One region of the Paenibacillus sp. FSL H7-0350 genome, then DNA from elsewhere that is predicted to be linked to it. Evidence: predicted binding sites of a transcription regulator. Region 1 holds the regulator's gene; each other region holds the start of a gene.
The links. The regulator Rex, encoded in region 1, represses fermentation and respiration genes when NADH is low (regulators of the CRP and FNR family bind a similar motif). The targets are predictions, from matches to a motif close to TTGTGAAATATTTCACAA.

Region 1 (7,856 bases):
GCGGTCAAAACGCCCCGGGCGCAGCAGCGCAGAATCAAGCATCTCCTTGCGGTTCGTTGCGGCTACCAGCAGAATGCGCGGGGTATCATTGTTATAAATCCCGTCCATCTCCGTCAGCAGCTGATTGAGGGTCTGATCGTATTCACGCTGCTGTCCGCCTTCGCGTTTCCCGCCGATAACGTCAATTTCATCGATGAAAATAATCGCACTTTGCTTATTCTCCTTGAGTGCGCGTGTGCGGGCATCCTTGAACAAATCGCGCACGCGTCCGGCTCCGACGCCGACATACATCTCGACGAATTCACTGCCTGAAGCAGCTACAAACACAGAATCGGTGTAATGCGCCGCAGCCTTGGCCATCAGCGTCTTCCCGGTTCCTGGAGGGCCGGTTAACAGAATTCCTTTGAGCGGACGAATCCCGAACTTGCTGATTTCTTCATGCCGGATCAGGAAGTCCAGCGCTTCACGCAGCTCCTGCTTGGCATTGTCCTGTCCGCCGATCTCTTCAAAGGTTAGCTTGGAGGGACCGTTCTTCTTACGCTTCTTATCTGCACCTGCATTGACCGTCAGACCGCCGCGGGCATGGGCAATGAACAGGAGCGCGGCAACCATGCCCATCGCTATAATTACAGGAAAGATATTAATTCCCACAAAAGCCATAAAAATCAGCATGACCGGAACAAATCCGGCTACAACCTCTTTCCAGTACTTAGGCATTGTTCCACACTCCCATCTTGGCTGCTGCACGCGGCAGAATGATGAATTTGCTCTCTGTGCCGTTGCTCAGGCTTACATAGACATTGTTGTCGTCAATCTCTGTGGTAGCTGTAACGCCGCTGTACTTACTGTCCTGCTCCTTCAGTCCGTCCAGCTTCGCTGGTATCAATGTATATTTCCGGCTCTCCATAGCTTCTGCTACAGAGAACATCGCTTTATCCCAATACTCATCCAGCAGTTCACTCGGCTTCTGTTCCACATCCAGCTTAAGGGTCCTGCCGTCAATAGCGGTGCTGCCTTCTCGTGATACATACTGCACCAGCTCACGTAATTTCGTGCCCGGCTGCAAATCCAGTTTCAAAGTGACTTCATTGCGTTTAATAGTAATATGGGAATCCTTCACACCCTGGTAGGATGATACCAGCTTCTGCAGCGGCTTCTGCACCGCGAATTGACGGTAAGAATACCAGCCACCAAACAATAATGCAGCAGACAGCAGAGACGTTAGCAGCACAGGCATAAGACGAAGTTTCAAGAAACGTCCTCCTCTCAATAATGACCAAGCTTAACTCTATAATAAAGACCAGCCAGCGTGTCTAGCGCCAATCCGAGACTGACATGCTCTTAAGCATGTCTTGATACAAGTAGTAGTATATCATAGGTGTATATACGATTTTACATAAAGTTGTGAATATATTTAAAATTTTTGATACTAATTTCTGGATGTTTCATGAACCATGAAAAAACGGCAGCTCAGATTTATATCCTGAAATGCCGCTGCTACTTTCATATTCCGGCGTACACTACATCCGGCTAACGCTCAATTTCAGCCATCATATATTCCGCAAAATCAGTTAATAGCTCCAGTTCATAGCCTTCGGCGCGAGCACCGCTATATTCCTTAAGACACCGTCTAAGCAGCCCGTGGAAGCGTTCCGGCAAATGCTGAAGTCCCCACTCCCCGCCTTCCTTCTTGGAAGAGACATGACCTTCCTGCACATAGTAGAGTACCCTGCATAGATTCAGTGTGTAATAGAGTGGAGCATTCCCAATATTCTGCGGCGCATCATCAACATCCCTGATAATGGAATCCAGATAGTACCTCTGGTCTACCGGCGCAAAGGCCTCGCGTATCGGCTCCCCGTACAAGATAAACCCGCGATGGTAGACTACTGCAAAATGTGCCGCCAGATCAGCATCCTCAAAGCCGCCGCACAGATAATTCTTATCGGTTCTATACCGCTCTAAATGAGCTTCTGAAAAGTGAAATTCAAATGGCGTAGGATACACAAAGTTATGCAGGTATGTCTTCAGGACGATAGACAGTTCAATTCCGCGCTTATTCGGCAGACTGTCATGAAAGGCTACGATACGACCGGCAAGGCTATGACTGACCTCTGCGGGTAGCTTGTCCTCTACGACAATGAGCAGATCAATATCGCTTGAATCCGGTTGAAAACAGCCCATGGCCAGGGAACCGTGCAGATAAATCCCCGACAGATTATCCCCCAGCTCTTCCTTAAACAAATCCACCGCCTGATCCAAATATGCTAAAACTTCCAATTTCATCATCCTCCTTGAGAGACATATATGCAGGTTGGCGATAGCATTCGAGGAATACAATCAGTATATCAATTCAAGTATATTAATCGATGTATCTCAAACCATATATCTCCATTAAGCCACAGTTCCCCGTCTGCCACCAGTCCCAGAACAGTTCCAGATTATTTTCGACATGATGGATACAAAAAAACGGAAGAACAGATAATCTGTTCCCCCGCATGTTATTCTGCTGAGCGCTTAGCTTAACGGTTGGGCAAACTGTACCCCTCACCGATGGCGCTGCCATCCTTGAAGCGGTAGAAGTTGTAATAGAATCGCCCGTCTTTTTTGTAAAATAGCTGCCAGGCATATTCCCCGTTATATACACCGGGCAGCAGCCGTTCGATCTTCACGTCCGGTAACTGATCGGCTATGATTCCGCGCATTTTCTCTTCGGAAGTGCCTTTGCTCAGCTCTTCAGCATACAGGTCGTTGTCGCCTCCGGCAGGCTTGCCCTCCAAGGTGAAACGGACCCACACCATCAGATCGATCCCGGCTTCATTTTTGCCGGTTAGCACCCAGTAGATCTCATTCTCATTCCAGACGGATTTCTGAGCCTTGGTTACCTCCGTTAGTCCGGCACGCGTCCGGGCCAGCTCCTTGGCCTCATTCCGCTCGTTCCACTGGTCCTTCATAATGTAGGCATAGAACTGGCTTAATCCGAACAGAAGGAGCAGCACCACGGTAAGCCCCAGCCAGATCCATTTTCTCCTCTTCTTCTTCACAACGCTGCTTCCTTTCCCGTTCTCCTGAATTACCGTTTAAGCAGGCTCTCGAACGTCTCCTGTGCTTTGCGGCGGATAGCTTCTTCATCCAGTGTCAGGCATTGTCCATGCTTCACAACCTGCTGGCCGTTCACCCATACATGCTCCACATCCTTGGCACTTGCCGAATAGACGGCATGGGAGAGCAGATCGGTATGCGGCAGCAAATGCGGCTGGTCAATATCAAGCGCGATGAAGTCGGCCTTCATTCCTGCTGCAAGCCGGCCTACCCCGCTTAGGAAAATAGACTGCGCCCCGTATTCCGTGGCCATCAGTAGCGCTTCAGGAGCCGGTACCGCTGTAGGATCACCGCTTACGCCCTTGTGGATCAGAGCCGCCAGCCTCATCTCTTCGAACATATCCAGATTGTTGTTGCTTGCCGCGCCGTCTGTACCCAGGGAGACCTTAACCCCGGCTCGCAGCAGCTCAGGAACACGTGCAACCCCGCTGGCCAGCTTCAGGTTACTGCCGGGGTTATGCGACACGCCAACGTTATAGCTGGCCAGAATCCCGATCTCTTCATCGTTCAGATGAACCCCGTGGGCAATGAGCGAAGGACGGGTGAACATCCCCAGCTTCTCCAGATGTGCGACCGGACGAAGGCCGTAGTCAGCAACGTTCTGCTCCACTTCATGGCGCGTCTCGGACATATGGGTATGCATCGGCAGGTCCAGATCATGGGCAGCCTGCACAAACTTCATGAAAAACTCTGGAGGACAGGTGTACGGAGCGTGCGGTGAGAGCATAGTTGTAATTCTGCCGTCAGCCTTGCAGTGCCAGTTACGGGCAAAAGCAACCGCCTCAGCGAGCTTTGCTTGCTGTACCTCTTCCGGGCACAGCCCAATTACGCCGCGCATCAGCACCGCACGAATACCGGACTGCTCCGTTACTTCCGCTACCCGGTCCATATGATCATACATATCGAGGAAGGTGGTTGTGCCGCCCTTCAGCATTTCCAGTACGGACAACGAGGTTCCCCAATATACATCATCACCAGTGAATTTCTCTTCCATCGGCCACATCTTCTCCTGCAGCCAAGTCTGAAGCACCATATCGTCGCCGTATCCGCGCAGCAGTGACATGGCCGTATGCCCATGGGTATTGACCAGACCCGGCATGAACAGCAGACGGCTGCCGTCTACGACCTGAGCGCCATCCTCCACTACCGGCTCAGCTTCACCTATGTAAGTAATCAGATCATTCTCCAGGGTCATATACCCGCTTAGAACCGGCTTGTCGCTGCCCGGAACCAGGAAGTGCCCGTTCTTGATTATCGTGATCTTACTGCTCATCTTCTGCCTCATCCTTTCCATCATGCAAATAATAGGCCAGGCTCTGCAGATCTGTGGTGAAATCTGCGGCATGAATCCGGATATTGGCAGGCGTCCTGAGAATAACCGGTGCGAAGTTCAGAATCGCCTCAATGCCGGAGTCCACAAGAATATCAGCTACATTCTGGGCTTCGCTGTCAGGTACGGTAATAATCCCGATGCGGATGCCCTGCGAGCGGATTGTGCTGCTTAACTCCTCCATCGGCTGCACAACCAGCGAGTTGATCTGCTGGCCCACCTTCGGCGGGTAGGCATCGAAGATCGCAGTAATCTTCATCGTATCCTTCAAGTAAGCGTTGTAGTTAGACAAGGCATGACCGAGATTACCGGCTCCAACCAGTGCAACATTAATTTGCTGGTCAAGCTTCAGGATATGGCGAATCTTCTCAATTAGATAGGATACATCGTAGCCGATACCCTTCCTGCCAAAATCACCGAAGTAAGCCAAATCCTTACGGATCTGGGCGGGATTCAGATCAAGCTTCTGGCCCAGCTCCTGAGAAGAGACTGTGGAGATTTCACGTTTTTGGAGATCGTTCAGGAAACGCAGGTACACTGGGAGCCTGCGCACGACGGCCTCCGATATTTTATCCGATTTCATGTATTCTCCTCCTTAATAGTTGTGTTATACCCGTTCAATTATAGCAACCGTGCCCCCCGCCTGCCGGATCGGCAGGACAGGGCGGGAACGGATCTTCAGGTTAATCATGACTTATTAATAATAGCAATAGCAGATGAATTAGGAAACCCCGCCGTCTTCCAGCCATTCGGCAATTCTCGGGACCATCTGCTCGGTGAGCATATGCTCCATCTTGGGACCGGGGAGTGAATACAGGAAGTACTTTCCGTAATGCGATTCAATTACTCTAGTATCGTACACAATTACGATGCCCCGGTCCTGCGCCGTGCGGACCAGCCGCCCGAAGCCCTGCTTGAAGCGGATGACTGCCTGCGGCACGGACAGCTTCATGAACGGGTTCTTCTTCTGTGCCTGAAGCAGCTCCGACTTCGCTTCTGCCAGCGGGTGATTCGGCGGCTGGAACGGCAGTCTGACAATCGCCAGGCAGGTCAATGCTTCTCCCGGAATATCTACCCCTTCCCAGAAACTGCTGGTACCGAGCAGGACCGAAGCCGGGCTGTCCTGGAAGCGGCGGATCAGCTTGCTCCGGCTGCCGCCCTCCACACCTTGTCCGAGCACCGCGATATCCTGGGAGGCAAGCGCCTCCTTCAGCGGGTCATAGACCTGGCGCAGCATCTTGTAGGAGGTGAACAGCACCAGCATTCGCCCTCGTGTAGTTACAGCAGTCTCGGCGAGGGAATGAACAAGCGTGTCCACAAAACGGGCATCCCCTATACTTCCCTTGACGCTCGGGAAGTCGCGGGGAATGACCAGCAGAGCCTGCTCCCGGTATTTAAACGGCGACGGAAGCAGCGCTGTCATCAGACGCCCCTGCTCCGCAGCTTCACCAAGGCCCAGGTTATCGATCATGAACTGGAAGGACTTATCCACGGATAAGGTGGCCGAGGTCAGGACAATACTCTTCTTCTTGTCGAAGAACAGCTCCCTGAGCTGGGTACTGACATCTACAGGAACGGCATACATTTGCAGCGACTTGCCTTTATAATTACCGCTTCCCTCCAGCCAATACACGATATTCTCATCGTTCAGGCTCATGAAGAAGCGGATCTGCTCTCTAATGGATGCCAGATCCTTAAATAACCCGCCGATATCGGTCACAAGACTGTCCGAGGAGGATTGGCTGTCCGTGTCACGCATCTCACTGAGCATCTTGTCACCCTTGCGGATGATATCGCTCAGACTGAGGTTCAGCGTATTCTCAAGGGCCGCCAACTCCTCCCAATCCTTCGGCTTCTTGCCCGGCTGCAGGCGGGCCACCAGTTGGCCTGCTTCACCGGCTCCGGCATCGCTGCGCTCGGGCAGCAGGCTGAAGAGCCGGTCGCTGAGCGCATCCCAAGATTCCTTCACCGTCAGCAGATCGGGATAGATCCGGTCGATCACGCCGCTCCATTCGGAAGCCTGCTCACTGCCCGAAGACTGCAGACTCTGGCGGAGGGCAGGCAGCTGCCCGCTCCGGCTATCCTTATAGAGGCGGGTGAGGGTATGGGCGAATGTGAAATATTTCATCTGCATGCCAAGATGCTTGCCGGCAATATCTTCCAGATGATGGGCTTCATCAATCACAAGATGATCGTAAGCCGGAAGTAGCTGATGCCCGGCTTTGACATCTGCGAACAGCTTGGAGTGATTGGTGACCACCACATCAGAGATCCCGGCTTCATGCTTGGCCCGGTGGTAATAGCATTTGCGAAACCAGGGACAAGCCCGTCCCAGGCAGGAGTCGGTATCACTGGCTACAGTCTCCCAGAAATCGCCGCCCCGTCCGCTTAAGTTAAGCTCCTCATCATCGCCGGTCGTCGTCTGGGTCAGCCAGACAAGCATTTGCGCAGCGGTGAGCGCTTCTTCTCTTGGACTCGTAAAGTCCTTTTTATTCATTCTATGTTCGAACTTGCGCAGACACAAATAGTGCCCTCTTCCCTTAAAGATGGAGGCCTTGAACGGGAACGGCACAACGCTGGTTAAGAGTGGGATATCCCGCTCACGCAACTGGTCCTGAAGGTTAATGGTATGAGTGCTGACCATCACCTTTTGATCACTTTTCACACTATGGTAGATGGCCGGAAGCAGGTAACCCAGCGACTTGCCGGTGCCGGTTCCCGCTTCAATCAGCAGATGCTTGTCCTGCTCAAGCGCTGTAATGACCTCATGGATCATCAGCTCCTGGGCCTCACGGCTCTCATACTGTGGAAGAACAGCCTTCAGCCGCTTCGTTACCTCATCCATATACTCTTCAAAGGTAATATTCTCCAGCGGATTGACGTTTCCTTCCTCCCGGGGCGTTGCCAACTCTGCCCAATCCCCCACAGCCAGCGCAAGCTGGCGGTAGAAGCTCAGCTCTCCTTCCGGCTGAAAGGTCTCCATCTCCCGCTCCCGCAGCAGACCGTCGAAATACCAGGCCAAATCACTGTCTTCGTCTGCGAACAGCTCATTCAGCCGCTGAATAGTCAACAGCGGCAGACTGTGCAGCTCTTCCAGACATTTAAGCAGCACAATAGCCGTGGCAAGCGCATCACTGTCAGCCTGATGGGGACGGTCATGCGTAATGCCGAAGTGGCTGCTTACCGCGCCTAGCTGATAGGTGCTCAGCGAGGGAAAGCATATTTTGAGAAAATCGATGGTATCCAGAATCCGCCCCTGAAACGGCAGGTAGCCGCAGCGGTCCAGCGCATTCTGCAAAAAATGAAAATCAAACGCTACATTGTGTCCGACGAGGACGACATCATCCAGCAGCGGCACCAGCTCCATCATCATCTCATCAAGCTCTGGCGCATCCTGTACATCACTGTCTGTAATTCCGGTCAG
Region 2 (7,856 bases), 2.7 Mb from region 1:
GTCTTCGGCTCCACCCATGACGGGCTGCCTTATATGGGACCGCACCCGGAGTTCCCGCACTGCTACTTCATTGAAGGCTATGGGGGGAACGGCACGGTCTACAGCATGATCGCCGCCGAGCTGCTTGCAGATACGCTGGCCGGCAAGAGCCGCCCGGAGCTGGAGCTTTTCTCGCTGACCCGGTCGCCGAAGCCTGCGCCCTCCCCCGCGATACTGTCTTAAGGGCGGCTGGTTCAGGGAGGCGGCATCAGAGAGAGTTGCAACATAGAAAGGGATGCCCGCGTAGCCTGATGGCTGCGGAGCATCCCTTTTTTGATTAAATACTTATGGTTATAACGATATATAGAAGAATAATAGCTTATTGCGCTTTTACAAATTCAGCCGACTTGATCCCTGCCTGACGTCCGAAGATAATAATCTCGGCTACCGAGTTACCGCCGATGCGGTTCTCGCCGTGCAGCCCGCCGACCACTTCTCCTGCCGCGAACAATCCGGTAATCGCCTTGCCGTCTTTGTTCAAGACCTCAGTGTTGGTGTTGATCACCACTCCGCCCATCGTATAGTGAATCCCAGGGCCGATCTGAATCGCATAATACGGAGCACCGGACAGATCATTATCCATACCGGTAGTTCTGCCGAATTCAGCATCCGACTTACTCTTCACCGCACTGTTCCATGTATCCACGGTAGTCTTAAGTGCTGCTGCAGGAACCTTCATCTGATCCGCCAATGCCTCAATGGTATCTGCGGTCTTGACCACACCCATCTTAATGTATTGATCTACCGCCTTAACACGGGATTTCACTCCGGCGTCGAACACGAGATAAGCGGATTTCTCAGGAAGTGTATTAATTGAAGCCGTCACCTTATCACGGGTATTCATCTCATTGCCGAAGCGCTTGCCCTCAGCAGATACAAGAATAGCTCCTTCGCCCCGGACCGCTTCACCGATCAGGTAGGATTTCTCCTGCTGCACAGTCGGGTGAACCTGAATCTGATCCAGGTCTACGGTAGTTCCGCCGACCTTCTCAATCATGGCAATGCCGTCGCCGGTGCTGCCAATCTGGTTGGTCGTTACCAGCCCTTGCAGATCCGGGCGAACCTTGGCAATCAGTTCTTTGTTGGCACCGAAGCCCCCAGTGGTTACGATAACTGCTGCTGCGCTGATCATTTTGTCATCGGCCTGGTTGAACAGCACCTTCACGCCGTTCACCTTACCGTCCTGTACCGTAAGCTCCTTCACATCCGCATTGACGAACAGCGGAATTCCCTGCTCCTGAACATTGCGGACAAGTCCTGCTACAAGATATTGTCCCACTGCCGAGCCGTCTTCCGGACGATGGGTACGCTTCTCTTTCATACCGCCGGTAATTGTAATATTGTTCAAGCGGATTCCGATGGAATCGAGCCAGTCAATGGCACCCGCGGATTGATCCACGAAGAAGTGCAGCAGCTCCTTATTGTTCGTATCATGTCCGCCCTTAAGGGTCTCTTCATAGAACAGTTCGTTGCTGTCTTCGATGCCCTGCTCCTTCTGGAACTTGGTCTGCGAGGCATTCATCCCTGAGGAGGATTTGGTCGTATTGCCGCCGGCAACCGGCATTTTCTCTAAGATGACCGGGTTCATGCCGGCCGCTTTGGCTTCCAGCGCAGCAGACATTCCCGCACCGCCCGCACCGACGATGACGATATCATATTTATCCTTTAACTGATCGTACGGAGTATAGCTCGCTTCGGATGCTCCCGACACGGCCTCTGCCTTCTCTGTAGGTGCAGTGGTTGCTGCCGGCTCTGTTGCCGCGCTGCCCGCTTCCTTGCTCTCATTCTTGCTGCCGCCCGCATTGTTGTTTCCGCAACCTGCAATGACCAGCATCACGGAGAGAATGAGGATAAGCGCCGCTGTTAATCTCTTATTCATGTGAGTTGTGCCCCCTTGTGCATATTTTCACAATTATCATAGCGCCAAAGAAGCGGTTTATGGAACCTTCCGTAAGTTATTAAAGAGTTTTGTAACTAAAGTAACCAAATTAACTAAGTAGCTGTACAGATGGCTGCCTGCGTAAGAGTGAGAGAATTAACTTCGTTCCGGTCAGAATTATGATAGACTCTATCCCGTCTGCATACATAACTTGAAGTATCCGGAAGGAGAAGGAAATATTGACTAACAAAAGTAATCTTAGAGCGGTATGGATCATGTTTGGTGTATTTGTATTGCTGTTTCTGTTGAATTTCGGCATTCACAGTAATAATCAGGCCCCGACAGCCAGAATGTGGCTTCTGCTGGGCGTATGGGCCTTCCTCATTAGCGTGCTGCTGCTTGTAAAACACAAGCTGCCGTCGAAGCGGCAGATTCTGCTCTCTATCCTGCTAGCCGCTGCTGTAGCTGTCGCCTATATTAATCTGTCCCTCTTCTCCATGATTGAGGTGAGCCTGCTCACGTTAATGGCATCGTTGGCTGTATTAAGCACCTTCAACCAGTATAACGAAGGAAAGCTTCTTTTTCTCAACACAGCCAGCGCCTCAACAATCTTCATGAGCCTATTCGTGGGAGCCGCCGCCGGCATTCTGCTCGGAATCATCAATCTAGTGCTGAGCGGACAAAGCCTCGATGGATTCAGCCTGAAGCTAATCTATTTCAGAGTGGCGCTCAGTCCGGCCATTTATGAAGAACTAGCCCTACGTACCTTGTTCTATGCCCTATGCCTGTCCCTGATGCACGGCAGAGCCGATACCAGAGCCCAAAAATTTACCGTCTGGTTCATGATGATCGTTCCCCATGTGCTGGTCCACACGCCGGACAGCTTCATTCAGGGTGGAATCATCCCCGGCATCATCAGCACTCTCATGTATATCCTCTTGTTCGGCCTGCCCTTTGCAATACTACAGCGCAAGCGGGACCTCACATCTGCCATGCTTGCTCATGGAATAGTGGATATCATACGATTCTGTTTCCTGGGTCTCCCCTTCTAGTAGAGGGGTGCTCCGGCACGGTACGGCACAGTTCACCCTCCTCCTCCTCCCCCTTCACCTCATAAGGCACATCAACTATAAAATGCCCCCCTGAACCGTAGACGGCGGCCAGCTCAAGATGGCCCTTTAATTTATCCACACTTTTCTTGACCAAATACAGCCCGATTCCCCGCTGTTCACCCTTGGAGGAGTAACCCTGAACGAAGATCTTCTCCTTGAGGCCCGCCGGAATTCCCGGACCGTTGTCGCTAACCTCGCATAGCAGCCGCCCCTCTTCATATTGAAAAGCAAGCTCCACCCGCTTCACGGGTTGCTCGCAGAGCTCCCCCAGCGCCTCCAGGGCATTATCCAGCAGATTGCCGGCAATCGTAATCAGCTCATGAATCACCTGCGGATCAGCCGGCTCCGGCAGATAGCTGTCTCCAGTCAGCAACAGCTCTATCCCCGCTTCGCGTGCCCGGCTCAGCTTCCCCAGCAGAAATCCGGCCATCACCGGGTCCTTGATCTGTCTCGTGATCGACCCGATCTCCTTCTGGTAATTGCTTACCGTTCCCAGAATATATTGCTGCAGCTCATCATACAGGCCCATATGCGTCATACCCATAATGACATGCAGCTTGTTCATGAACTCATGGGCACCGGAGCGCAGTGCTTCTGCATAGACAGAGATTCCCGACAGCTTCTCCGCCAGCACAGCCAGCTCAGTCTCATCCCGGAAAGTGGCAATCGCGCCAACGATGTTACCGTTCACCCGGACTGGCAGGCTGTTCACCAATAAAGAGCTGTCTCCCAGCTCCAGCTCCTGGTCCTGTATCCCCTCTCCCTCAGCCAATACCCGCTCCAGACCCAGCTCCGGCCAAAACTCGGCAATCTGCCGGTTCATGGCGCTCCCGCCAATCCCGGCTGCCCGCAGAAGCCGCTGTGCTTCCATATTAAGGATGGTAATCCGCGCCTTCTGATCTACGGCAATAATTCCCTCGCGCGTGGATTCCAGCATCGCACTGCGTTCCTGGAGCAGCTTGGAGATGTCCTCCGGCTCCATGCCGAACACCATCCGCTTGATCTGCGCTGCCAGAATGAATGCTCCTCCCGCTCCAAGCAAGGCTCCCGAGACCAGAATCGCAATAATCGTCCACTCATTCAGCAGGACCAGCCGCTCAACCCGCTCCAGGGACAGACCGGCAATGACCACACCCACCTGATGCCCCCGGTTGTTATAGACCGGCACGAAGCCGCGCAGGGATCTGCCGAGCGGGCCGGCCCCTTCGGAGATACTCTCCCCTCCGCGCAGCGATATCTCTTGGCCTCCTCCCGCAAAGGGCAGTCCGACCAGCGAGGCATCCGGATGGGAATAGCGGATACCCTTCATATCTGTGACTACCACGAACATAATATCATTGCGGCGGGCGATTCTTGAGGTGTAGTCCTGAATCTCCTTGCTGTTGCCCTCACTGAGTCCCTCAGAGACCAGCGGAATCAGAGCGATGGTACGGGCAATCGTAATCGCCTTATCCTCCAGCGCCTGCCGGGTCTGCGGAATAATCTGATTGCGGAAAATAAAATATAAAATCAGCAATACCAGCAGGACAACGGCAGACACCATAACGGCGATCATTGTGCGCAGACTGTAGCTTTTTTTCCTGGCCACTTGCGTGATGACCTCCCTTCATGTCCTTTTCCCTTCGAACTATATTAGTTGAACCTGAATTTGTAAAGCTGCTCCCGGGGCTCGCTTCTGGGGAATAGAAGAATGAAGCAAGCCCAGCCGTTCTGCCGGAGACAGGAGGGCTGGGCTTGCTGGGCTGAACTTTTCACAACTCTATTAATTGGATGATAGCTTACTGCTTCTTGGCCTGTTCCAGCGCCTGGGTCACCGCTTCAATAATTCCGCCGCTGGAGCCGGAAGCACCGGAGAGGGCGTCTACGCCTTCTGTGGTTTGCTTTTCAATAATTTCAGGAATGGTATTCTCCACTGCCGCATCGATCATCGCCTGCGTCTCCTTGTGCTCCTCTACGGTAATGGCGCCGATCTTCTCATCCTTGATTTCTACCGCCACTTTAATATCACTCTTGACCCCTTTACCTGTTCCATCATACGTCCCGTCTACATACTTGCCGGAAGATGAAGAGCATCCTGCCGTAAGTACTGTTGCAGCCGCAAGGGCAGAGAACAGCAACGTTTTTGTCCACTTGTGCATGAGTAATTCCTCCTTCTGGAAAGTTTCTATTTCTTAAGTGCCTTCACAGCTTCATCCGCTGCAATCCGGCCGAAGGTGGTGATGTCTGCCAGTGCATTCCCGCCCAGACGGTTGGCGCCGTGTACCCCGCCGGTTACTTCGCCCGCAGCATACAGTCCGGCAATGACCTGATCCTTGGTATCCAGCACCTGTGCCTGAGTGTTAATCGCTACTCCGCCCATGGTATGGTGGATTCCCGGTGTTACCTGAATTGCATAATATTTACCTTTTTCAAAAGACAGTTCAAGATCCGGCCGTTCAAACTCTGTATCCTTACCGGAAGCAACGAAGCCATTATACGTATTCAGTGTATCTGCCAGTGCTTTGCCGTCTACACCAATCTGTGCCGCCAATTCTTCAGGAGTTGCCGCTTCTTTGACCAGATCCATTCCAAAGTAAACCTCGGTTGCCTTCAGGTTCGCACGCAGCTCATCATTGAAGATCAGGTAAGCTACTTTGCCGGACTGGGCCAGAATATTCTGGGACACGACATCGCGGGTCAGCAGTTCATTCGTGAATCGCTTGCCTTCGCTATTGACCAGAATTGCACCGTCTCCGCGTACCCCTTCCGTGATCAGCACGCCTTGATTCGGAATGGTGGTCGGATGAATCTGAATCTCCTTCATGTCTACCAGCTTGGCGCCGATCTTCTCTGCCATCGTTGTACCATCGCCGGTTGCGCCCGGGTGGTTAGTCGTGGAGAACCCTTCCAGCTTCGGCTGGTACCCTTTGATCATGTCCATGTTGGCTCCAAAACCACCAGCCGCCAGGATAACGGAATTCGCACTAATCGTGTACTGCTTGCCATCCTTGTCCGTCACCTTCACCCCGGTAACCACGCCGTCCTTGTTCTTAACGATCTCATCAGCAGTCGTCCGCAGGCGCACATCAATCTTGTACTCCTCCAGCTTCTTCTTCAGCGCGACTACGATGAAATTCCCTGCCGCTTCCCCGCCTGCCGGACGGTGAATCCGGTTCACGCTTGCCCCGCCTGCGCGTCCCACTTCAGACAGCTCGGCTCCATTCTCCTTCAGCCACTCCACCGAAGCCGCCGCACCGTTCGTAAGCGTTCTGACCAGATCCGGGTTGTTAAGGTTCTTGCCGCCCTTCATGGTATCCTCGAAATGCAGCTCCGGACTGTCCTTGATGCCAGCCGCTGCCTGATAAGGTGTTCCTGCCGCATTCAATCCGCCTTCCGCACGGACGGTATTGCCTCCAAGCATAGGCATTTTTTCGATCAGTATCACCTTAGCTCCCTGATTATGCGCTTCAATGGCAGCAGTCATTCCCGCGCCGCCGCCGCCGATAATTACGATGTCCGTAGACTCCCCTTTGGTGCTGTTACATGCAGGCAATACCACCAGACTTGCCAGCAGCAACCCTTTGCCCAGCAGACTTCCCCATCTCTTTCTATTCATACTGTTCTCCTCCAATTGTCATTGTGCATATTTTCACAATCATCATAACCTGAAGGAGCCCTCACTAGAATATTTAGTAATTAAAGAAATGATAAAGTAAATAAAGGTAGTGAATTTGCTTGAATGTGGTTATAGATTTATAATTGGAGCTTATACAACCGTATCACTAGGAGGAGCAGAAACTATGGAAAAAAGCGAAAAATATTGGCTGGCCGGTGCTGTTCTGGCAGCAGCCGGTGTCTCCCTGATGAGCTACACCGCAAGCCGCTATACTTCATTCAAAAGAGTAGTTGCCCGAACCATCCGTCTGGAAGATATCGCTGCACTGGAAATTACCCGCCTGTCTTCTGTTCCCGGTGAACAGAAGGATGTTGTGCTCACCGAGCCGGAAGCGATTAAGCGGATCTACGATGATTTCTCTGGTGTCCGCCTGATGAAATCCGCCCGCAATGTCAACACTGACAACAAGTACAGCTATTACATGACCATCGTGCAGGCCGACCGGAAGCAGCGGTTCGACATTATTTTGAAGGGCAAGCATCACATGATTATCTACGACAATGACATGAACAACCCGCACCTGGTAGCCTACAAAATCATTAACGAGTTCAGTCCGCTGGCTCTGCAGCAGGCCTTCGATTGATTCTGCGCACGTTTATGTATGGCATAGCTTAATAACCTTCACAGCTAATGTGAAGGCTATATGGAGTCATGGAACGCCTGAGGCAGCCTCGGGACACCGTGACTCCGTTTTATTTTATAGAGAAAGCCTATAGATATTTACGGATAAGTTCATGCCCTTCAGGTCTCACCTTATACATATACACCGGCCTGCCTACTGCCCCGTAGCTAAGCTCCATCTCCAGAATGCCTGCCTCCGTCAGAAAAGCCAGATATTTGCGGACCGAGATCCGCGAGATGGGCGCATGGCTGCTGATATCCTCGGTGGAGAACACCCGGCTCTCCAGCCGGTTAATCGTGCTCCAGATGCTATCCAGTGTGCCTTCGGCAAGTCCCTTGGGCAGCGGCAAGGCAGCGGACTGCTCCTCTTCCGTCCCGAGCGAATGCCGCAGCAGCTTATCCAGCTGCTCCTGGCTGAGATGCTCCTTGTGCATCAGCTTATAATCTTCACGATACGCCGACAAGGCCGCCTGAAACCGGGCAAACTCGAACGGCTTGATCAAATAATCCACGGCCCCGTTCTGCAGTGCCTTGCGGATGCTGGCATTGT
Region 3 (7,856 bases), 270 kb from region 1:
TGCCTGCTGGCGCTGCTCCTCCGAATGGGTGAAGATGGCCGTTCCGTAAGAGGTGCCGCGGTCATGGAATTGCCCTCCGGCATCGGTGGGGTCAATCTGCTGCCAGAACAGCTCAAGCAGCTTGCTATATGGAAAAATATCCGGATTAAACGTAATTTGCACCGCCTCAACATGTCCGGTCGTTTCCGAGCATACTTCCTCGTAGGTCGGATTCACGGTATGTCCGCCTGTATAGCCGGATATAATCTTGACAATGCCGGGAAGCTCTTCAAAAGGGGATACCATACACCAGAAGCATCCACCGGCGAAGGTGGCTTGCTCGGTCTTGAAATTTATAGAATCAGCTTGAAATTCACTCATTGTTATCCCTCCATCTGTAGAATGCAATTAAATAGATCACAATTTAATTATAAATCAAATAGAGGCTTACTGCCAGCATACCAGAAATTCTTGAAGCGTTAGCGGCCCGCAGTAGGACGGCGGCGCATGGACAATCCGGCCACAGCCAGTACGGCAATATACACGATTATAGCTACAGCCGCACTTCGCGGGTGCTGGAACATCTGTCCTCCGAGGAAGGCGTAGAGGGCGATGCCGGGGATTTTGCCAAGTGCGGTGGCTCCAAGATAGCTCCAGAAAGGCAGTCCGGCGGCACCGGCGTAGATATTCACAGCCATCTGCGGGATAAACGGTGCCAGCCGGGCAATCACTACGGATGCAAAAGGACGCTGCTCCACAGCGGACACAAATCTGTCCAGCGCCGAAATTCTGCTTAGATAGGCCATAGATTTGCTCCGGAACATGGATGCAACGACTCCATAGACAAGGGCTGCCGCTATTGTAGTTGCACTCCAGCAGATTAACGCTCCTGCGAAGCTTCCATAAGCATATCCGAACAGACCGATAATCAGCTTATAGGGCAGGACCGGAAACAAGGCCAGCACTGTGGCGGCGAGCATGGACAAATACAAAGGATGATCCTCTCTAAGCCAGGCCAGAAGTTCATACCTGTAGATAAACGCGAGGATTATGCACGAAACATATAGAATAACCGTTAGCCATTTTCTCATTATACTATGCCCCTTCTTCACTCCATCCATTTCATCATACTGAAAAAAAAGCAATTAATGCAATTATTGAAGCAAAGATCATTGTTCCCGCAGCATGACACGGTATAATACATCTATAAGGGAATAGAAATTCCCCCGAGTATGTAAGGAGAGATGCTGTTAATGAAACTACCTGTCCGCAAAAGAGTGGCAATGATCGGCATTGGCGATATTGCCCGTAAAGTCTATTTGCCGCTGCTCTCCCGGCATGATCAGGCCGAGGTGGTGGGTGTGCTCAGCCATTCCTCTGCTACGGTCGAGCGGGCAGTTCAGGCTTATCGCCTTCAGCGGGGCACAACCGAGCTTACGGAGCTGCTGTCCTGGGATCTGGATGCTGTGTTCATACATAGTCCAACAACTACGCACTATGAGCTGGTTACCTCTTGCCTGAAGCATGGGGTGTCCGTGTATGTGGACAAGCCGCTCTCCTATGATCTTGAGGAATCCCGCCGGATGGCAGAGCTTGCTGAGAACAAGGGGCTGCTGCTGGGGGTGGGCTTCAACCGCCGCTATGCCCCAATGTATGTTGCCGCCAAATCCTGGCTGCATAAGGCCGGAGGCATCAGTCAATCCACCGCAGTCAAACACCGTACGAAGCTGCAGCAGGGCAGCAGCCATGAGACGATCCATGATGACCTGATCCATATGCTGGATCTGCTGCTCTGGCTGTCCGGCGGAGATTATGAGCTGCTGCACAGCAGCCTGAGGGCGGATGCGGAGGGACGGCTTCTGCAGGCTTCGGGAATGCTGGGTTGGGAGAACGGCACCACCGGCCATTACAGCATGGTCCGGGATGCCGGGGCTGATCTGGAGAAGCTGGAGCTGCACGGACATGGCAGATCGGTTGAGGTGACGGATATGGAACGGGTTATATTATATGAGCAGGGCTCGTTGCCGCGCACGCAGAACTTCGGCAGCTGGGATACCGTGCTGGAGCGCAGAGGCTTCAGCGGAACGGTCAGCCATTATCTCAGTAATATAGCGACACCGGAGCAGTGCGGGATTTCCGCTTCGGCTGTATTGCCGAGCCATGAATTAGCAGCAAGACTAAGCCGCTGAGCAGTCAGAATCGCAGCAGAGAGGAGAACAACATGGAGGATTACGACAACAAGTCGATGGAAGAGCGGATCATCGAGAGCTATAAGCGGGACGAGGAAATGATGATTCTCGTATTTGCCCAGTGGTGTGTGAATAATAAGCTGGACCCGCATGCCCTGTATCTGCAGGCTTATCCGCAGCAGGAGGGCAATCAGGCGCTGGCCAATGCGCTGGCCCTGACGGTATCCGCAGAGGAGGCGGGGTTCATCTCCGATGATACGGTGCTGGGTGTACTCTCTCTCTATAGCAACGATGATCTTGCCTATGTGGTTACAGAGGCCATCCAGCTTAGACGCAAGGCAGAAGACACCAAAGATTGAGAGTGGAAATATAATAATAGTGGTTAATGAACTTTTTTTTGGCAAACGATGTTCATTCCAGAATAAATGTGGTAAAATTATATATACTAACTAATTGTAAGCTTCATAAGTGAGAGGTGATAACCATGGAAGAACATCAATTGACGATGTGCCCGAGATTTGAGACGGCTTTTTCGTTTCTGGGCAAGCGTTGGAACGGACTCATTATTCAGACCTTGATGAGCGGCCCCAAGCGGTTCAAGGATATTTCCGGACTGATTCCGTCAATGAGCGATAAGATGCTGTCCGAGCGCATGAAGGATCTGGAATGCGAGGGCATTCTGGTACGACATGTGTACCCGGAAACACCGGTGCGCATTGAGTATGAATTAACAGTGAAGGGCCGTGCGCTTGAGCCGGTCATGCAGCAAATCCAGTCCTGGGCCGAGAGCTGGGTGGAGTAGCAGTACCGTAATATATATTTGATGACAGCCTCTTGCCGATTATCGGGTAAGGGGCTTTTCATATGCTGTTTTACTTGTTTATGCAGATTTTGCCCAAATAAACCTTGCACTTAGGCCCTACCTGTGTAATATAATAGAACATACTAAATATTACGGATGTGTGGAAGCGTTAACAAAAGTAGGAAAAGCTCAGGGTTATATGGCAGCGCGGATGCTTACGGGATGTGTTTTGGACGATGCTGATGGAAGGAAGCGGAGGGCTTACACAACTTTTAGGAGGCGAAGACCATGACCATTACCTTGTTTTCCCGGGAAATAACCTATGGAAAAAAGGATGTCGCCGAACTGGAGACTGCTTCGATTAAAGTACAGCTGATCTATGACAAGGTGCTGTTCATGCTTCATAACCATCTCCCGGATTCTCTGTGGGATGCGTGGATCGGCGTGCCGTATGAGATCATTTCTTCTCTATATAAAGGGGATAATGACAGCGGGAGTGTGTTTCAGAAATGGATTCAAGGCCCGTCCGGATGGAAATGCATCGGCTGTGAACGGCATTGTCTGGAGCCGGTAACGGCTAAGGAAGGGAGTGGCTCAAATGTACAGCGCCGTTTTACTTTTCATAATGGAATCAGCCAGAGCATGGTACTTCAAGCTGTGATCTGGTCCATGTATGAGAATACCCGGCTGCTCCAGCCTTACTTGGGGGAGGAGGCTTTTCTGAGCGAGGAGGATATGGAGCTAATCTCTGTATATTTCGTGCCAACCTATCTGACCCCGGTACCACTGAGCGAATTGAACAAACCAGCCAAAGAATATAAGGACAAGAACATCAGAGTGTATCAGGAATGGATCTCTGCCCCCGATCTGGTGCTGCAGTGGAACGGCGGCCTGACCGAAGGCAGATGGATGACGGGTGTATATGTGGATCATTCAAGGTTCGCCGGACTTGGCCCCTATCTGAAGGATGCGCAGGGCAAGCGGACTTATATGCAGGCGACGGTTCAATAAAAAAAGTGGAATTCGAAAAAAAGAGTTGAACTTGAAGCCAGGTCGTCGCTGCGGCGAACATTTGGACTTCCGGCCGCTGCCCAGTTTGGATTTCTTGATATTAACCGCTCTACTCCGCCCGGTTATTCCTCCGTCGGATCAAGTACACAGTGCTTAAGATGACCAGTCCAGCTGTAACAGAAATGATTAGAATGACTGTCCCGTTCGCACCGCTGTCAGCTGCTGATTGGGCGGCGGTTGGATTCACGAAGGTAACGATAAGGATACAGGCCGCCACCACAATGGCCAGAATTGCACCCGCAATGCTTCTCCCGCCCACTCCGCTCTGCCTGCTGCCCGGTCCCACATACGCACCGCTCCAGATCAAGCGTACCAGATAGAAACCCACACCCAGCATGAAAATTGTGTAATTGCCCAGCGGATACTCCAGCCACTTCATTCCGTAGTTTTGCAGCCCCATATCTGCCAGCAATAAGAATGCCATCAAAAGAAATGCCTGATTCCCCGCCTTATGCCGCTTCTGCAGTTGTCTCTCATCCAGGTTCGTTCTGCTCATCCTTCGTTCCCTCCCAAAATAGTTGATCCAGTGTCTTCCCCAGTGTTACACAAATGTCAATGCACAACCTCAGGGTGGGGTTGTAATCACCGTTCTCAATCGCGATAATCGTCTGCCTTGTGACCCCCACGGCATCTGCGAGCTGTTTTTGCGACATGTCTTTTGCCGCTCGGGAAGCTTTGAGCCTCAGATTTTTCCCCATTCCCTCACCTCACTCATAGTGTAAAATATATAAAACAAAAAGTCTAGTATATTTTACATTTGGAGTACTGTATTTCTCGTTCAATAAAATTTTATATATTCAGTGCGTACAATCACAAGTTCCGCCTAATGCCAGTGATAAGGTGTAGAAGTGAAAAGAAGCACAAACCTACATCTTAACCTGAGGAGGGGCCAACATGGCGTCCAATCAATTAAACGATACAACAATTCATCCCGGGTTCACCCCGGAAGCAATGGTCAGAGATATTGTTCTGCAGTTCCCCAAAGCAGCAGATTATTTCAAAGCACAGCGGATCGATTTCTGCTGCGGAGGCGCAAAGCCGCTGGCTGAAGCCGCTGCTGAGAAGGGTCTTGACCCGGCAGCAATGGTACAGGAGCTGAACAAGCTGCAGGAACAGCATCCGGTGCTGGAAGAGGATACCGCCTGGAACGAGGCTTCGTCAGAGGAGCTGGTGGATTATATTGTGAACAAGCATCACCGTTATCTGCGTGAAGAGCTTCCGCTTATCAGTCAAAATGTAACCAAGGTGTTCCGCGTTCATGGTGAGGATTCACCGCATCTGGGAGAAATGCACCGTCTGTTCAATATGCTGCGTGAAGAGCTGTTGCAGCATACGGCGAAGGAAGAAGAGAGCGAATTCCCTAAGATGCTAGCCTACACCCAGAACCCGACTGAAGAAGGACTTACTGAGCTGCGCGGATTGCTGCATAATCTGGAAGCTGAGCATGACGGGGCGGGAGAGATTCTGCGTGAGCTGCGTAGAGTTACTAATGACTATACACCGCCCGCGCATGCCTGCACGACTTATCGCCTGACCTATGCCCGTCTTGAAGAACTGGAAGGCATGACCTTCGAGCATGTGCATCTGGAGAACAACATTCTGTTCCTGCGTTATCAATAGGACCGGCTGCAATGGATAAGTCCCTTCGGGGACTTTTTACTTTTTATACCGGCAGAAATGATTTGAGAACCCTTCCTCTATGCGTTATCCTTAAAGAGTCCGGGAAATACATATGAAGGCGGTGCCGTGGGATGTCCACGAAATGGATGCGCTTAATGCTGTGCCTTCTCTTGCTGGCCGCGGCAAGCGGTTGTGGCTTGGGATCAGGGAATGGCGGCAGCAGTAACGGAGGCCAGGGACTAACCTTTTCAGTCAAGGTGGGTGACAGCGAAATGGCCGGAAGCTCAGCCAGATTGCTTAACGAAGCTTACGTGCCTGGGAATTCAATAATAGAGCTGTTTAGGAAGAGTGGCGTTGTTACATTTTCAGCGGATGGAACTAATATTCTTGAGGTGAATAAGGTTTCCCTGGGTCAGGATATGAGCTGGGAGATTCAGGTGAACGGCAAGAAGGTTCAAGAGCTGAATACGACCCTGGAACCGGGTTCGGCCATTACGATGTCAGCAGGGCCTGCCGGAGCCGGAAAGATGTTTCAGCCTGTCATCATCACTGTGAACGGGGGGAGCGAGCAGCCGGAGCTGACACATTCGAATGTGCTTTCTTTTATGCAGGATATGTCCGTCAAGGGATTGCTCCAGAACAGCGGTATGGTCCAGCTTGCCGAAGATAACCGGACGGTGCTTACTGTGATGGAATATACCCCGCTCAGCAGCGAGGAATGGAGACTGAAGGTCAACGATAAAGGACTGCTCGGCAATGGAGTGGACATGAAGCTCAGTCCACAGGACAAGCTGGAGATCTCTCTGGTACTGAAATAAGTGAATGAAGTAGATGAGTGAGATTGTGTACCCGATGAACGGATATCTGTGCGAAACTGCATGGGTATCCGTTTTTTTGAATAATAAATCTCTATGCTTCACGCCAGAAATTGTCCTATATAAGAACGGCGAAGTCATTTTCAGTTGTGTGAAAAAATTCACATAAGATGTGACTGTGGTCACACTTGCCATGGAATGGGGGACAGTATAATTTCTCTATCAGGTAAGTTATTGAAGAAATCAGAGTTTCTGAAGGAGGGTCTACCAATGGCAGCGGAAAGAGAAAAGTTAGTGCTGATTGGAAATGGCATGGCGGGAGTAGGCACTATTGAGCAGATTCTGAAGCTGGGCGGCGCTTATGATATTTCGGTCTTCGGCAGTGAGCCGCATCCCAACTATAACCGGATTATGTTGTCCTATGTACTTGAAGGCAGCAAATCGATTGAAGACATCATTCTTAACGATCTCGGGTGGTATGAAGATAATCATATTACACTGCATACCGGTACGACGGTCACCAGGATCGATGATCAGAACAAACTAATATTGACCGATAATGGACTGGCGGTTCCTTACGATAAAGCAATTATTGCAACGGGTTCGAATTCTTTCATTCTCCCCGTACCCGGCAGCACCAAGGATGGAGTAGTCGGCTTCCGCGATATCGCGGATTGTGATGCAATGCTGGCAGCGGCGAAGCAGTACCGCACGGCGGCTGTGATCGGCGGAGGACTGCTGGGTCTGGAAGCTGCGAAGGGCCTGGTCAATCTGGGCATGGATGTTACCGTTGTGCATCTGCTGGAGGATCTGATGGAGCGCCAGCTGGACCGTACCGCTTCTTCAATGCTACAGGCAGAGCTTACGCGTCAAGGTGTGAGATTCGCCATGGGCAAGCAGACGGTTGAATTGACCGGAGAAGAACGGGTGACTGGTCTACGATTCAGTGATGGCAGTGTGCTGCCGGCAGAGTTTGTAGTGATGGCTGTTGGAATCAAGCCGAATGTCCAGCTTGCGAAGGACAGCGGAATCACCGTTAACCGCGGGATTGTAGTTGACGATTATATGCAGACTTCCATGGCAGATGTGTATTCTGTCGGTGAATGTACAGAGCACCGGGGAACCTGCTACGGACTCGTAGCACCGCTATTCGAGCAGGGCATGGTTCTCGCCAAGCATCTGTCCGGTGTACAGACTCCGGGCTATGAAGGCTCAGTTGTAGCAACCAAGCTCAAAATTTCCGGGGTAGATGTATTCTCCGCCGGTGAATTCACCGAAACGCCGGAGCATACCGTCATTTCTGCCAAGGATGAATGGAAGCGAACCTACAAGAAGATTTTGCTTAAGAATAATGTGATTGTCGGTGCTGTTCTGTTCGGT
Region 4 (7,856 bases), 3.7 Mb from region 1:
TTATATGTCTACGACCTGTCTTCTGATAAGTCCGTTCAGATTGCGGAGAGCAACGGGACGATGACCACCTCATGGAGCCCCAATGGCAAGCAGCTTGCGTATACGGAGCGGGATGACAGCGGCAGCAGCAGCAGTATAGTACAGTTAAAGTAGAACATCAACATGATGGCAATCTTTAAAATCCAAAAAAAGCGGTCCGCACCGGTAAATCTACCGGATACGGACCGCTTTTTTTATAGATTACTTGAAGGAGCATAACGCTCCTCTGCTTCTTAGGTGCTAAGCATACCAGCCCCATACGAAGATGAACAGGGTGCCGAAGATGGTGACCAGGGCCACGAACATGGCATATGCGATGTTGATATACAGTTCTTTTTTGGAATCGGCCGATTCTCCGATGTGCATGAACACAAACAGCTGCAAGGAAGCCTGGATTAGCGCTGTGATTAGCAGCACCACCATATTGGCACTGGAGGACAGGTCTCCATAAATAACAATCAGTGCAGCGGCAGAGAGGACCAGAGAGGCTACATAACCCATCACATGCTTAATTGGGAATAGTTGCTTCATCATGTCACATCAGTCCTTTCAGGTAGACGAAGCTGAAGATAAAGATCCAGACCACGTCTAAGAAGTGCCAGAACAAGGAGAAGATGAACGTTTTGTTGGCGGTAGCGGGAGTAATGCCGCGCTTCCACAGCTGAATCATAATGCCAATTCCCCACAGCAGGCCGAAGCTGACGTGAAGACCATGCGTTCCCAGTAGTATGAACAGACTGGAGAGGAAGCCGCTGGTCTGCAGGGTAGCTCCTTCATGCACATAAGTGAAGAACTCGTCAATTTCGATACCGACAAAAGCAAGACCCATCACCAGCGTAATCGCCATGAAGACCATCATAGCTTTCTTGTAGCCATGCCGCATGGCATGGACAGCCAGACCGATAGTGAAGGAACTCGACAGCAGGAGGAAGGTCTCCATCAGCACCGGGCCGATCTCGAACAGCTCGCTGCCGCTCGGTCCGCTGGCATAGCGGTTAACCATTACGAAATATACAGTGAACAGCGTAGCGAAGAGAGGGATCTCGGCTCCGAGAAAGACCCAGAAGCCGAAGATCTTGTTACTGTTCTCTTCCGTTGAATATTCGAGCGGCTTGGACGCATCTATTTTCATACAGTCTCACCCCGCATCAGTTTCTTTTCTGTAGCTATAACCTCTTCTACAGGAATGTAGTAGCCTTGGTCCTTATCGAAGGACATGAAGGCCAGCACGACCAGGATTCCAATTCCGGCAACAATCGCCGGAATCCACATGCTGAATACCAGGAAGAAGCCAAGGAAGAAGAAGACTACACCCAATATGAACGGCTTGCCGGTATTGCTTGGCATATGAATCTTGGTGTATTTGGTGTCTGTATACAGCGGGATATTCTCCTGCTTCGCAGACCATAGAGCATCACGTGTCTCAACCTTAGGCACAATCGCAAAGTTGTAGAGCGGGATCGGGCTATGCGTAGCCCATTCGAGCGTCCGGCCATCCCAAGGATCGTTGGTTGTATCTCTTGGCATGTAGCGGGTACTCCAGTAAATATTGTAGACCAGGATCACGAAGCCGATGGCGAGACCGACAGCCCCGACGAAGCTTAGCATATTGAGCGGACCGAAGCCTGATTCCTTAGAGTAAGTGTACAGACGGCGTGTCATTCCCATCAGTCCCAGGAAGAACATTGGGAAGAAGGTTACGTTAAAGGAAATGATGATCCACCAGAAGGCATGCTTGCCCAGCCGTTCGTTCAGGCGGAAGCCGAATACTTTAGGGAACCAATAGTGGAACCCGGCGATGACGGCGAACACAGCACCCGGAATCAGCACGTAGTGGAAATGCGCAACCAGGAACATCGTGTTGTGATACTGGTAATCGGCGCTGGCCATCGCCAGCATGACGCCCGTTACCCCGCCGATCGTAAAGATCGGGATAAAGGCTAGAGTATACAGCATCGGGGTCGTGAAGGTAATCCTGCCCTTTCGCAGGGTGAATAGCCAGTTGAATATTTTGACCCCGGTAGGTACTGCTATGGCCATCGTTGTTATCGAGAAGAAGCTGTTGACCATGGCACCTTGACCCATCGTATAGAAATGGTGCGCCCATACGAGGAAGGACAGGAGCGAGATGATCAACATACTGAATACCATGGAGGTATAGCCGTACAGGTTCTTCTTCGAGAAGGTGGCGATAATCTCACTATAAATACCGAACGCCGGAAGGATTACGATATAGACCTCCGGATGTCCCCAGACCCAGAACAGGTTGGCCCAGAGCATATCCATCCCGCCGTTGGCCATCGTGAAGAACTGGGAGCCGAAGAGGCGGTCGAACATCATCATCGCCAGCGCTACGGTAAGAACCGGGAAAGCAAAGACAATAATAACGTTGGTGATCAGTACGGACCAGGTGAACATCGGCATCTTCATCAGCGTCATGCCTGGTGCGCGCATTTTGAGAATTGTTACGATAAAGTTAACCCCGGTGATCAGCGTACCGATACCGGATATTTGCAGAGCCAGAGAGTAGTAGTTGTTCCCTACGGTCGGGCTGAATTCAAGACTCGCCAGCGGGAAGTACGCTGACCAGCCCGCATCCGGCGAGCCGCCGATGACGAACGAAATGTTCAGCAGCATGGCGCCCATGAAGAAGAGCCAGAAGCTGACGGCGTTCAGCCGCGGGAAGGCAACGTCCCGTGCACCGATCTGCAGTGGAATGATTACGTTCATCAGACCGATGATGAACGGCATGGCCATGAAGAGAATCATGATCAGACCATGGGTGGTGAAGACCTCATTGTAATGCTGTGCATCGAGGAATTTCATTTCCGGCGCAGCCGTCTGCAGACGCATCATCATTGCATCTACACCGCCGCGGAACAGCATCAGCAGCGCGGCGAGGATGTACATGATCCCGATTTTTTTGTGGTCAACCGTAGTCAGCCATTCGCGCCACAGATAGCCCCATTTCTTGAAATAGGTAAGCCCTACGAGAATCCCGATGGTTGCCAGTGCAATACTGATCATGGCCCCGTATATCAAGGGTTCGCCGTGAACCTTAAATTTGTCCAAATCCATTAGGGTAGCTCCTTTCAGTGTGTTGCATTAAGCTCGCAAGAGAGCTAGTGTCCTTCATGTGTGCTTTCATCTACAGCTGAGGTTGGCAGCGGCTGGTCCAATTCAGGATCAGGCTTACTATCGAATTCCGTTCCGCTGGACGGCTCTGGAGAAGGATGAAGCTCTTTGTTATCCTGATGCTCCTGATTGCCGTTGTCCATATCCATCTCCTTGCCGCCGCCGCTCATATGCTCGCCGTGGTCTCCAGGAGGCGGGCTGAACTCCAGATGGGTGGAGGAATACGTTTTGCGTCCGAGATAATCCGTGGCCAGCAGGCCCTTGAATTCTTCCTCAGTCAGCTTTGGCGCAGTTTCCTTCACTTCCTTCACCCAGTCCTCGTAACCCTTGTTACTCAGGACAAGCGCTTCGAATTCCATGTGGGCGAAGCCTTTACCGCTGAAGTTAGCGTTCTTTCCGATATAAGAGCCTTCTGTATCAGCGGAGAGATGAAGCGTTGTCAGCATGTCGCTCATGGCGTACTTTTGGCCGGCAAGCTGTGGAATCCAGAGACTGGTAATGGTGCCGAATGAGTACATTCTGAATTCTACCGCACGATGCACCGGCATATTCACGTAGTTAACCGTCTCGATCCCTTCCTCAGGGTAGCTGAAATGCCATTTCCAGTTGGAAGAGGAAGCATAGATGACCAGCGGAGTCTGATCTTGATAGTCCGCAGCCACATTCTCCACTTCGTTAGTCGTCTTGACGGTAACAACGGACAGGAAGGCTACGATGATAATCGGAATGATAATCCAGATGGCCTCCAGTACCTTGTTGCCTTCCTCATGTTCAGGGATGTAGCCCTCATTACTCTTCTTCGCACGATATTTCACCAGTACAAAGATATACAGAATGTAGACAACAGCCAGAACCCCGAGCATTACAAGAATAGAGAGCAAGATGGTGTCAGATAACGTCCTTGCAGACGGCCCCTTCGGGTTCAAAACAGCGATTGAGCTGCATCCCGGCAGGAGAAGGATCAGGCTTAAAAACAAAGCGTATAACGGTCCCTTTTTTTTCATATAGAACTCCTTCCTTCAATACTACTTTTCATTCGCCGTTCATTAACGGGAGTACATTGATCTGTATCTATAGTAAGAACTACTTACCCATAATGCAAAATACATATTTTGTATAAAAGTATAAAAAAGACCTTAAAAATGGCGAACAAGTTAAATATGTGTGATCAAATTGTTACAACTCCCTAAGGGTATGATAAAGATCACTGTAGTGGCGCACTTTAGCTAATTTTAAGGTTGTTCAATTTTTGTTCAAAATATCGATATTGTTATTAATATTGTCACAATTATTCTGCGCCAAAAACCGCTGATTTAACCGTGTAACGCTTGCTGTGACAGCATTCGACGAGATTTGCGTGCTTTCTGAAAATTATGGCGAACCCTCATTTATCATTGCACAAGAGTAACAATTTTTTAGCTTCCGGTTACAATCTCTCAAATTACGTTGAAAGTATATATGATAAAGTAATAGATAAATATACATAGATTGGAGACTGCTGCTGTGCGTATCAAGAAAATTCTGCTCTTATTCATGTCTTTATTCCTAATCATGGGGCTTGTGCAGGTCCCGGCTAATGCTAAAGGTGATAGCGCTATTCTTAAGCTCGGAGTCAACGATAAATTAAGTAAGGTTGAAGCTGTTTCCGTAAAAGGCACCTATTATGTACCGCTGCGTGCACTTGCGGATGAGCTGAAATGGACCCTTACCGGAATGACGGACGGAATTCAAGTAGCCGGCGGAACGGGTTCGCTTACCCTGCTGAGCAAGGACGGAGGTGCCGTGCTTAAGGATGGCACTACTGTGCCTATGAGCACTTTCGTGCAGGACGGCAAACTCATGGCTCCGCTGAAGGTTAGCGGGTACCTCGGGTATAGCATTTCCTACGCGGGAGATAAATATTTACTTCGTGTGAAGGACGGCTCGGCGCAGCTTACCGATGCAGTGTTTACCGATAAATATGCTGCCGACCTGAAGCCGAAGGCTCCAGTGGCTCCAGTGACTCCTGCCACTCCCGTTACACCCACTGAGCCGGGCAAGCCGGGCCGGACCGTATACCTGACTTTCGACGATGGCCCGTCAGCGACGACTGGTGAGTTGCTGGATATCCTGCACAAATATGACGTACAGGCGACCTTCTTCATGCTGGGGAACAACATGAATGAGCATCCCGCCCAGGTAAAGCGGATTGCTAAGGAAGGCTATGGCTTAGCGCTGCATGGTGTGACCCACCGCAAGGAGAAGTTCTATGCCTCTCCTGCAGCGGCGCTTGCCGAGATGTCAGGGGCCAATGCAACATTGAAGAAGCTGACGGGAGTAAGCACCCCACTGATCCGTACGCCATACGGAAGCAAGCCCTATTTCACCAAGTCCTTCCGCGATAAAGTCCTGACGCAGGGATACCATCTCTGGGACTGGAACGTGGATTCCTATGACTGGAAATACAAACAGAACAGCGACAGAATCTATAACACCGTGATGGATCAGGTGAATAAGCTGAAGGCGTCCAAGACGAATCCGGTAATTCTGATGCATGACCAGAAGGCTACACTCAAGGTGCTGCCGCGTATTCTGGAGAAGCTGAAGAAGGAAGGCTATACCTTCAAGCTCATTACGAAGGATATGGAGCCGCTCAATTTCTGGAAGGATAAACGCTGATCCGCAAGGGTCAATAAAGAAAGAGCAAGCTGCGGGGTACCTGCAGGCTTGCTCTTTTTTTGAGGAAATGTATAGAGAAAAGGCAGTTGTTACTTATACAGATATTGCACCAGCATATGAACCAGCTCTGACTTCAGCCGGTCCACAGCGATCCGCTGCGGCGAGAAGGAGATAAAGTCTACAATCGCGCTCACTGACTCGAACACAATGATCGAAGCTGCCTCCGTATCTTCGGTCTTCAGTTCATCCTGTCCCATCTGAAGATAGGTCAGCGTCTTGAGCCGGCCGGACTCGTACTGGGCATCCATCAGCTGCTTGATAGCCTCATCGCTGTGATACATAATATTCAGATCCTTATGGTACCCGATAAATGCCTTATGCGCGAGCAGAAGCGTGTCTATCAGATGCAGGATCAGGTCCGTACGTTCAATCGTATTGAAATTAATCTCTGCCATCGACCGCTCGACCTCGGCCATCAGCTCATCCCCGTACATGTGGAGCACCTCAATAAATACGGCCCTTTTATCCACAAAATAGGAGTAGAAGCTCCCGGTCGAGACCCCGGCTGCCGCTGCAATCTCCTTCGTATTCGTCTGATAGAAACCCTTGTCCGAGAATAGCTGCATCGCGGCCCGGATAATGGCTTCCTTCGTTCGTATACTGCGCTCCTGCTGCGGAGTTCTAATCTTGTCCTCTGTTTCACCCATATCGTAAGGTCCCCCTCATAGTACAGATTGTAGTGGAGTGGTTTTGCGCTGTCAATAAAAGTTGAACCGGAGTTCATTTTTTGATTGACAAATATGAACTAGGGTTCATATAATCTGAATATGAACTCTATTTCATATTTCAGGAGATGATCGATATGGGGATTGGGATGCGCAGAGCTTTATCCTTTACGGCGATTGTGCTGGGCTTTTTCATGGCGCTGCTGGATACAACCATTATTAATATTGCCCTGCCGGAGATGACCCGCCAGTTCGGGGGGAGTGTGTCGCAGGTATCCTGGGTGATGAACGGCTATAACCTGGCATTTGCCGTATTCATCCTGACTGCCTCGCGTCTGGCCGATCAATTCGGACGGAAGAAGGTATTCCTCATTGGCGTGGGGGTGTTCACACTGAGCTCTCTGCTGGCCGGACTCTCCACTTCACTTGGCATGCTGATTCTGTTCAGGGTCATTCAAGGCTTGGCGGGAGCCATTATTGTGCCGGTTACAATTCCGCTAAGCACCACCACCTTCCCCAAAGAAATGCACGGGCTGATTATAGGCATATGGGGAGCCGTCTCGGGAGTGGCTGCGGCAAGCGGTCCGGCACTTGGCGGAATACTGACACAGAAGCTGAGCTGGGAGTGGATTTTTTTTGTGAACGTACCGCTTGGGCTGCTGAGTATAGGGCTGACCGCTATGTTCATTCAGGAGTCACGGGATGATTCAGCAGGGCGGTCCATAGACTATGGCGGAATGCTGGGGATTACAGGCGGGATGTTCTGCATTACATATGCCCTGATTAAAGTGCAGGATTACGGCTGGAGCTCGCGCCCGTTCCTGGGACTGATGGCTGCGGGGGTGCTGTGTTTGGTGTTCTTTTTTCTTACGCAGTCTAAGGGGAAGGAGCCGATGCTGCCCCTGTCCCTGCTGAAGATCAGGGCCTTCAACAGTACCTCGGTATCGATGATCGTGCTGGGGGCGGCGCTGATGAATATTTCGCTGCTGACCTCCTTTTATCTGACCCGGGTGATGGGGGTGTCGGAGCTGAAGGCAGGGCTGGTCCTCTCAACTATGGCCTTAGGCTCCATCGCCAGCTCGGCTGTATCCGGGCCGCTGTCTGCGAAATACGGCAGCAGTCTGTTCGCCGCGGCGGGAATGGTGCTGATTGGCGGTGCCACCTATTCCATGAGCGGACTTGAGGCCGATTCTACGCTGGGTGCGGTGATGCTCCGGCTGGCAGTGACCGGCTTCGGCGTGGGACTCTCGATGGCGCCTGTGATGTCATCGGCGATACGGGTCGTTCCTGAAGATAAGG

Region 2: NYE24_RS29460 (flavocytochrome c) is a predicted target of Rex. The motif match lies at 1,934-1,951, and genes of this name have one in related genera.
Region 3: ric (iron-sulfur cluster repair di-iron protein) is a predicted target of Rex. The motif match lies at 4,888-4,905, and genes of this name have one in related genera.
Region 4: qoxA (cytochrome aa3 quinol oxidase subunit II) is a predicted target of Rex. The motif match lies at 4,445-4,462, and genes of this name have one in related genera.

What each region holds. Positions count from the first base shown of each region.
Region 1 covers NZ_CP151972.1:1,739,675-1,747,530, forward strand. The annotation lists gene NYE24_RS08125 (AAA family ATPase) at 1-717, opposite strand, end outside; gene NYE24_RS08130 (hypothetical protein) at 710-1,252, opposite strand; gene NYE24_RS08135 (aminoglycoside adenylyltransferase domain-containing protein) at 1,531-2,280, opposite strand; gene NYE24_RS08140 (DUF5590 domain-containing protein) at 2,523-3,044, opposite strand; gene NYE24_RS08145 (amidohydrolase) at 3,074-4,375, opposite strand; gene NYE24_RS08150 (redox-sensing transcriptional repressor Rex) at 4,365-5,015, opposite strand; gene dinG (ATP-dependent DNA helicase DinG) at 5,154-7,856, opposite strand, start outside.
Region 2 covers NZ_CP151972.1:6,559,036-6,566,891, reverse strand. The annotation lists gene NYE24_RS29465 (FAD-dependent oxidoreductase) at 1-222, shown strand, start outside; gene NYE24_RS29460 (flavocytochrome c) at 359-1,918, opposite strand; gene NYE24_RS29455 (CPBP family glutamic-type intramembrane protease) at 2,158-2,970, shown strand; gene dcuS (DcuS/MalK family sensor histidine kinase) at 2,936-4,618, opposite strand; gene NYE24_RS29445 (FMN-binding protein) at 4,809-5,168, opposite strand; gene NYE24_RS29440 (flavocytochrome c) at 5,195-6,625, opposite strand; gene NYE24_RS29435 (hypothetical protein) at 6,810-7,268, shown strand; gene NYE24_RS29430 (response regulator) at 7,396-7,856, opposite strand, start outside.
Region 3 covers NZ_CP151972.1:2,009,167-2,017,022, reverse strand. The annotation lists gene msrA (peptide-methionine (S)-S-oxide reductase MsrA) at 1-360, opposite strand, end outside; gene NYE24_RS09495 (VTT domain-containing protein) at 459-1,070, opposite strand; gene NYE24_RS09490 (Gfo/Idh/MocA family oxidoreductase) at 1,233-2,168, shown strand; gene NYE24_RS09485 (hypothetical protein) at 2,201-2,527, shown strand; gene NYE24_RS09480 (helix-turn-helix domain-containing protein) at 2,653-2,970, shown strand; gene NYE24_RS09475 (hypothetical protein) at 3,259-3,981, shown strand; gene NYE24_RS09470 (DUF6773 family protein) at 4,091-4,537, opposite strand; gene NYE24_RS09465 (helix-turn-helix transcriptional regulator) at 4,515-4,739, opposite strand; gene ric (iron-sulfur cluster repair di-iron protein) at 4,966-5,661, shown strand; gene NYE24_RS09455 (hypothetical protein) at 5,793-6,479, shown strand; gene nirB (nitrite reductase large subunit NirB) at 6,747-7,856, shown strand, end outside.
Region 4 covers NZ_CP151972.1:5,568,512-5,576,367, forward strand. The annotation lists gene NYE24_RS25280 (hypothetical protein) at 1-153, shown strand, start outside; gene qoxD (cytochrome aa3 quinol oxidase subunit IV) at 280-573, opposite strand; gene qoxC (cytochrome aa3 quinol oxidase subunit III) at 575-1,171, opposite strand; gene qoxB (cytochrome aa3 quinol oxidase subunit I) at 1,168-3,117, opposite strand; gene qoxA (cytochrome aa3 quinol oxidase subunit II) at 3,162-4,178, opposite strand; gene NYE24_RS25305 (polysaccharide deacetylase) at 4,678-5,832, shown strand; gene NYE24_RS25310 (TetR/AcrR family transcriptional regulator) at 5,922-6,539, opposite strand; gene NYE24_RS25315 (MFS transporter) at 6,695-7,856, shown strand, end outside.